Regions from separate parts of the Iodobacter fluviatilis genome, predicted to be linked through region 2. Evidence: predicted binding sites of a transcription regulator. Region 2 holds the regulator's gene; the other holds the start of a gene.
What was found. Region 2 encodes FliA, which starts transcription of late flagellar genes. Its sites were predicted from a motif close to GCTAAAGNTNNNNNNNNNNCNGCCGATAAT; they were not measured.
Positions count from the first base shown of each region.

Region 1 (3,579 bases), 830 kb from region 2:
AGAACACCTTCAACACCAAGGGGCATATTTGGAGTCTTGGTAATTTTTGGTGTTTGGGATACTTCGCGTACTTTAAACACATTGATACCAAATATTTCACGCGTGCCTAGGGTAAACAGCAGGATTTCCATTTTATTGGAACCAGCTAGCTTGGTTCGCGCATCAATGCTTTCAAGTAAATTGCTCGAATTACTTGACATGAATCACCTCCGCTGTTGTTCTTAGTGGTGCATTATTCTTTAATTAGGAAATTGGCAACTGCTTCAGATAGTCGATGCGCCTCAAATTTGGCAACATAACCATCAACACCAACGGATTGCCCTAGTTTTTGATTAGAGGCACCAGATAATGACGAGTGCATTAAAACTGGAATCCCTGCAAAACGTGGGTCACTCTTAATTAATTTGGTGAGCATATAGCCATCCATTTCTGGCATTTCTACGTCGGTGAGCACCAAATGAACCATGTCTCTTACTAATTTTCCCTGCAAATCTGCAGATTGTGCGAGGCGCTGCAATTCTTCCCAAGCACGCTTGCCATTAATGGTAGAAATATGTTTGATATGCATCGCATCTAAGGTCATTTCAATTTGACGGCGAGCAACGATCGAATCATCAGCAATAAAAACAGTTTTTGAGGCTAAGCTAACATCTTGAATTAAGGACTCAGGGTCGATTTTATCAGAGCCAGGTACAGATTCAGCCAGTACCTTTTCAACGTCCATCATCATTACAAGCTTATTATTTGGAAGCTCGGTTACCGCAACAACTAAACCGCCCATTTGTGACATTAGCATGTCGGGAGGTACACGCATTTGCGACCAATCCAGTCGTAAAATGGTGTCAACCGCTTCAACTAAAAAACCCTGTGTGTGGCCGTTATATTCAGAAACAATCATGATTTCTGGGCGCGTTGTGGTAGCAATACCCGCGTAGCGTGCTAAATCAATGACGGGAACCAGTACTCCGCGCAAACTCACCATTCCTTCGATTGAAGGGGGCATATCTGGCGCTTTGGTGATTTCCGGCGTTCGCATGACTTCGCGCACTTTGAACACATTGATTGCAAAGTTTTCTCGTCGGCCAGAGCGCTCATCTTGCCCGAGAGTAAATAAAAGGATTTCCAGCTTGTTAGTACCAGCCAGCTTTGTACGAGCGTCAATATTTTTTAATAAGTCAGACACAGAAATAGCTCCAGGCTGCGTTTAAGTATTCTTAACCGACGGTGTTGAGATGGAACATTTAGGAAGCAGCTGTACAAACACTAAAAGAAGCAATTATAGCCGTAAGACTAGAACTATTTAAACTTTCACTAATATTTAAATTATCTTGGCTTCCATAAAAATATAGATCATTGTTTTGGACTGCTGTCTAGTCACTTTATAATGTAAAAAAGAAAAAGCAACAAGGAAGGTGTTATATGGACAATCTTGGTATTGACCCCCGTGAGTTGGAAAGTGCTTTTTCGCTTTTTACAGAAGCTTCAAATCAGCTTAGCTTGGCTTACGCAGATTTACAGCAGCAAGTTGTTTCTTTGACCGATCAATTGGAAATTGCCAATGGAAATCTACGCCGCGAGTTAGATGAAAAGGCCGCTTTATCAAGACGGCTGTCATTACTTTTGCAGCGTTTACCTGGCGGGGTGGTGGAATTAAATGAGCATGGCGTGGTGGTTGAATTCAATCCTGCTGCCGGTTTAATGATGAAATCATTATGTTTAGGGGCTGTTTGGCAGCAATATATTACTGAGCATTTACAGGCCAGCAATGGCCCTGATCTATGGCTATCCCAGACAGAAAATGGAGAGCGACGCATCAGTATTATGGTGAACGATATGCCAAATGAGCATGGCAAAATCATGTTGATTCATGACGTGAGTGATATGTGGGAATTACAGCGAGCACTTACCCAACACAAACGTTTAGCTGCCATGGGGGAAATGACCGCAGGTCTGGCGCATCAACTGCGCACCCCACTTGCTACGGCATTACTTTATTCTGCGCACCTAGCTAAGCCTGAGTTAAGTGATCAAGATAGACAAAAATTTGGGCAAAAAAATTTAGCGCGCTTGAGACACTTAGAAGTATTAATTCAAAATATGCTGAGTTTTGTCCGTGGCCAAGACGTGCCATTGGAGTCAGTGAATTTATTGGGTTTACTCAATGAAGCACAGCAAATGATGCTGCCGCAGCTGAGTAGCCATCAAATAAGTTGCGTGCTTAATGTTTCATCGGGGGCAGATACTTTAGCCGTCAGCGCAAACCGCAAGGAACTGTTGGGTTGTGTGACTAATTTGCTAGACAATGCCATGCTTGCATCTAAAAAGGGCGACATAATTCAATTATCGCTTACACTAAATGAAGGTATGGCGGAAGTTAACGTGGAGGATCAGGGCTGCGGCATGTCCGTAGAGGTGCAAGAGCGTTTATTTGAGCCATTCTTTACCACTAAAAAAGACGGCACAGGCCTTGGTTTGGCGATTGTGAGTAACCTTCTGACTCGCTTAGGTGGGGAGATTGGCGTAAATTCCAACCTTGGAGCAGGTAGTTCGTTTACGATACGGTTGCCAGTTTTGTATTGCCCGACTAAGGTATGAAAGCAAGAGATGGTTTTTTTCTTTCGCCCATCTTATGTGCTTCATAGTAATTTTAAACATATATCTTTCATGAAATTGAGGTTTGTATGACACCAACTGTGCAGATCGAAGGGGAAGTGGGCCGCGTGGTTCTCTCCGGGCAGTTCGATTTCAGCGCTCACCGAGAGTTTCGCCAGGTGTGTGAAACACTTATTAGCAATCCAAGTATTAAAGAAGTGCTGGTTGATTTTCAAAATGTTAATTACTTAGACAGCTCTGCATTAGGCATGTTGTTATTGCTGAAAGAAAAAATCGGTGCTGCGAGTAAGAATTTAGCATTGGTTAATTGTAGAGATTCGGTCAGGCAAGTGCTGGAAATTGCCTGTTTCGGTAAGATTTTCACCATACGTTAAAGCTTACAATGAAAATTCTAGTTGTTGACGATACTGAATCAGTGCTCTTACTTATTTCACGCTTTGTGGAAGCCTTAGGGCATAAGGCTATTCAGGCGCGCAACGGCTTAGAGGCCTTAGAAACGTGGCGTTTAGAACGGCCTGATCTGGTACTGATGGATATGATGATGCCGGTCATGTCAGGGCTAGATGCTGCGATTGCTATTAAACATGAAGCGAATGAAACATGGGTGCCCATCGTTTTTGTAACTGGCGTGGGAGAAGAAAACAAATTAGCCGAAGCGATTGAGCAAGGGGCTGATGATTATATAAATAAACCAGTAAATTTTCGGGTTTTAGAGGCCAAATTAAAAGCCTTTAGCCGTACTTTAGAATTGAATCGTAAAGTACGTGAGCAGTCGCTTAAGTTGGCTGACTACTACGATAGAGCAGAAGAAGAGAAACGCGTAGTTAGCCATTTAATGGAACAAATGGTTAATGCTGAATTACTGTATGACCCTCAGTTTGAATACTATCTCTCCCCAGCTGAAAGCCTTTCTGGGGATTTAATTGCTGCAGCCCGCACCCCTGGGCAGGCGCTTTATTTGATGTT
Region 1 covers NZ_CP025781.1:3,423,950-3,427,528, forward strand. Annotated here, with positions in the region: gene C1H71_RS15215 (chemotaxis protein) at 1-200, opposite strand, end outside; gene C1H71_RS15220 (chemotaxis protein) at 233-1,183, opposite strand; gene C1H71_RS15225 (sensor histidine kinase) at 1,420-2,595, shown strand; gene C1H71_RS15230 (STAS domain-containing protein) at 2,682-2,987, shown strand; gene C1H71_RS15235 (ATP-binding SpoIIE family protein phosphatase) at 2,996-3,579, shown strand, end outside.
Region 1: the regulator FliA is predicted to act here: its motif matches at 1,276-1,305, upstream of C1H71_RS15220 (chemotaxis protein).

Region 2 (3,579 bases):
TGAAGCAGCAAGGGCTAATCCAACTGGGCTACTGCTTGGCAAACCACCTGCGCCTTATGTTTTACCAAATAAATAACGGATGTTCCGCAGTAAAAAGCGTCGACCTCTTACCATAAAAAAATAACTCTAAAATGGCCGCATACCTATGAAACGCCTAATTATTTTACTTTGTAGTGCTTTGATCGCCGCCTGCGGCACCACGACCCCTAGCAAAGAAACGTACTTACCCGTGATTGAGCGCAGCGGGCCTAGCCATGCGGTGCAATTTAAAGGCACACTACAAATAAATGCCTTTAGCGCCCAAGCCCCGTTTGGCGAGCGTAATTTTTTTTACCGCGAAAGCACCCAACGCTTTGTCAAAGATCCTTACCGTGAATGGCTCTCCTCCCCCACAGGGCTTATCACCACTCATACGCAAACTTGGTTAAAAAGCAGTGGCTTATTTCGCGAAGTGCTGCCCTTATATTCAAAGCAAACCGCAGATTACCAACTCAAGGGTGAATTACTCACGCTACATACCGATTTACAAGCCCAGCCTCTCGCCGTTGCAAAACTGCACATACGCTTAAGCTCAGCGAAATCCCCTGTTATACTCGACACTATTCTTACGGCAAGTGAGCCCTTATCTGGAATGAGTGCTAACGATATAGCTGCAGGATTAGATCAAGCGCTCGCTAATACCCTTAAACAATTAGAACGCAAACTGATTTCGCTCCCAACTTCTTAGACGGTCGGCTAAACTGATTTAAGCCTCCTCATAGTAGAAACAAATGGCAGCGCCACGCGCACTCTCCCTTTATCGTCAGACTCAGGCAAGCCAAGACGAGGATTATGTCTCTCGGCATGCGCCCTTGGTCAAACGGATCGCCTATCATATGGTGAGCCGTTTGCCTGCGAGTGTAGAAGTCGATGATTTGATTCAAGTGGGTATGATGGGCTTGATGGAAGCGGCAAAAAACTTTGATCCAAATGCGGGCGTACTGTTTGAAACTTTTGCCTCACAACGCATTCGTGGCGCCATGCTTGATGAATTAAGAAGCTCCGATTGGATGCCCCGCCACGCCCGTAAGCATATGCGCGAAATTGAAGCCGCGATGTTAGCCCTAGGGCACAAACTAGGCAGAGCACCACTAGAAAGCGAAGTCGCCCAACACCTACAGCTCGATTTAGAAGCCTATCAAAACATGCTCAGCGAAGCGCGAGGCCACCAACTGGTGCACCTCGAAGATATTGAAGACGAAGATGAAAACCACCACAACGTTCAATACTCTGCCGACCATGCAATTAACCCGCTGCAGCAACTTGCGGATGCAAATTTTCAGCGAAATTTAATCAGGGGCATCGACGAGCTACCCGAACGTGAAAAACTGGTTATGGCTCTGTACTACGATGAAGAACTAAACCTTAAAGAAATTGGTGCCGTACTAGGCGTAACCGAGTCTCGAGTTTGCCAGCTACACAGCCAAGCCATTGCCCGCTTAAGGGCCAGATTAGGCGATTGGACGAGTTGATAAAAACATATGGATAAAATTAGTATTTTTGGAGTTTTACTTGGTTTAACCGCTGTGATTCTTGGCCAAATTTTAGAAGGTGGCCACGTTGCATCCTTGATGCAAGCCACGGCATTTTTAATTGTGACAGGTGGCACCCTTGGGGCCGTCATGTTGCAAACTCGGCAAGATCACTTTATTGCTGGCGTAAAAATGGTGAAGTGGGTGTTTATCCCCCCTCAACACGATTTTAAAAAACAACTGGGTGTGTTATTAAACTGGAGCCAGCAAGCTCGTCGTGGAGGTTTGCTTGCTTTAGAAGCATATGTGCAAAGCGAAAAAGATATTTTTGTAAAACGCGCTCTGCAAATGGTTGTAGACGGAGCCGAACCAGAAGTGATTCGCCGCGCAATGGAACTTGATATCGATTCATTTGAAGATCGTGCACGCTCTGCCGCTAAAATTTGGGAAGCGGCCGGTGGCTACTCCCCTACTATCGGCATTATTGGCGCGGTGATGGGGCTGATTCATGTAATGGAAAACCTAACCGATCCATCCAAGCTAGGCGCAGGCATTGCCGTTGCCTTTGTCGCCACCATTTATGGCGTTGCCATGGCCAACCTGTTGTTTTTGCCCATTGCTCACAAGCTAAAACAACATATTCAAACCGAAATAAAACGTCGTGAAATGCTACTTGAAGGCTTAGTCGCCATCGCCAATGGTGAAAATCCAAGGGTGCTAGAAAACAAACTGGCAGGTTTTTTACCCTGAGCTCGTTTTTTGTAAGCGCCGTACGCAAGCAGCTTTGATCTATATATAAACATACTTATGCCATATTTTTGCATTTTATCCCAGCACCACCATCGCTCAGTGGAGAACTCCCATGCTTTGGCTTGCAAAATGGCTTCGTCTTCTCATTGCTGGGCTTGATCTGCTATGTTTTACACTTTTGATGATGGCCTTAGCCCGCCTGCCTATAGCTTGGCTCGGTTTTTACCCCAAACTATTTCAGAGCTGGTGTCGTTGTTTTGTAAGGGCGCTGGGGGTCGAGCTGCGATTACACCAACACCATCAAGCACCACTTCCTCGGCAGTATATTCTGATCGCCAATCACCCTTCAGTCTTTGAAGACGTTGGCATTCCGGCTTTTTTCCCCGTTAGAAATCTGGCCAAAGCCGAAGTGCGTGACTGGTGGTTTGTTGGGAGAATTGCTGAGGCGGCGGGGACTTTATTTGTGCGCCGTGAGCAAAAAGACGCTCGGCAAGCGGCCTTGCAAAATATGATCAGTGCAGTACAAGCAGGCTATTCAATTGCGCTTTATCCAGAAGGCGGCTGCAAAGGCCGGCGTTTATGGGATAAATTTCTTTATGGCGCATTTACCGTTTCATTAGAAACAGGCGTGCCAATCTTACCTGTTTTTTTACATTACGAAGCGCAAGAGGCTTTTGAATGGGGTCCAAATACCACACTACTGCAAAAAATATGGCAGATCATTTGCGCCCCAAATAAAGTAGCCCATTATCATATTTTTGATCCACTCCATGCCAGCCAATTTAAAGATAAGGACGAATATTCGCGGCACACTTATGCGCTTTATCTAGCATGGCAACAACGCTTTTTAGAGTAGCGTCCTCCGTACCCTTCACATAAAAACAGGAAACAGGATGCTGATATACCCTGCAATATCATGTTGTTTTACCTCCCCTTTATTGCCCAAGCAAGCGGTTGATAATCCCCCTCCCCCACAAAACCAGCTCATTTTTAAGTAGAGTTTTCTCGCAGTGTTTGAGGAGCATCTACATGAAAGCAGCAGGTTTTCTGATAGCCAGATTATGGCGATTTTAAAGCAGGCCGAATCTAGCTCAGCCGTCCTCAATCTTTGCCGCGAGTACGGCACGCATGCCGCATCCTTCTATAAGTAGCGTGCTAAGTTTGGCGGCATGGACGTTTCTATGATGACGCGGATGAAAAGCAGCTACTGCATTCAGATCCGGGTTGGCAGTATCAAATGGCAAAGTATCGCCAGCAATTGGTAGAAAAAGGGCTGGTGCAAAGTATGCCAATAACTTTTATACGGTCCAACTAACTA
Region 2 covers NZ_CP025781.1:2,590,020-2,593,598, reverse strand. Annotated here, with positions in the region: gene C1H71_RS11580 (MlaD family protein) at 1-76, shown strand, start outside; gene C1H71_RS11575 (ABC-type transport auxiliary lipoprotein family protein) at 146-727, shown strand; gene C1H71_RS11570 (RNA polymerase sigma factor FliA) at 771-1,511, shown strand; gene C1H71_RS11565 (flagellar motor protein) at 1,521-2,261, shown strand; gene C1H71_RS11560 (lysophospholipid acyltransferase family protein) at 2,374-3,117, shown strand; partial or broken gene C1H71_RS21960 (transposase) at 3,272-3,409, shown strand.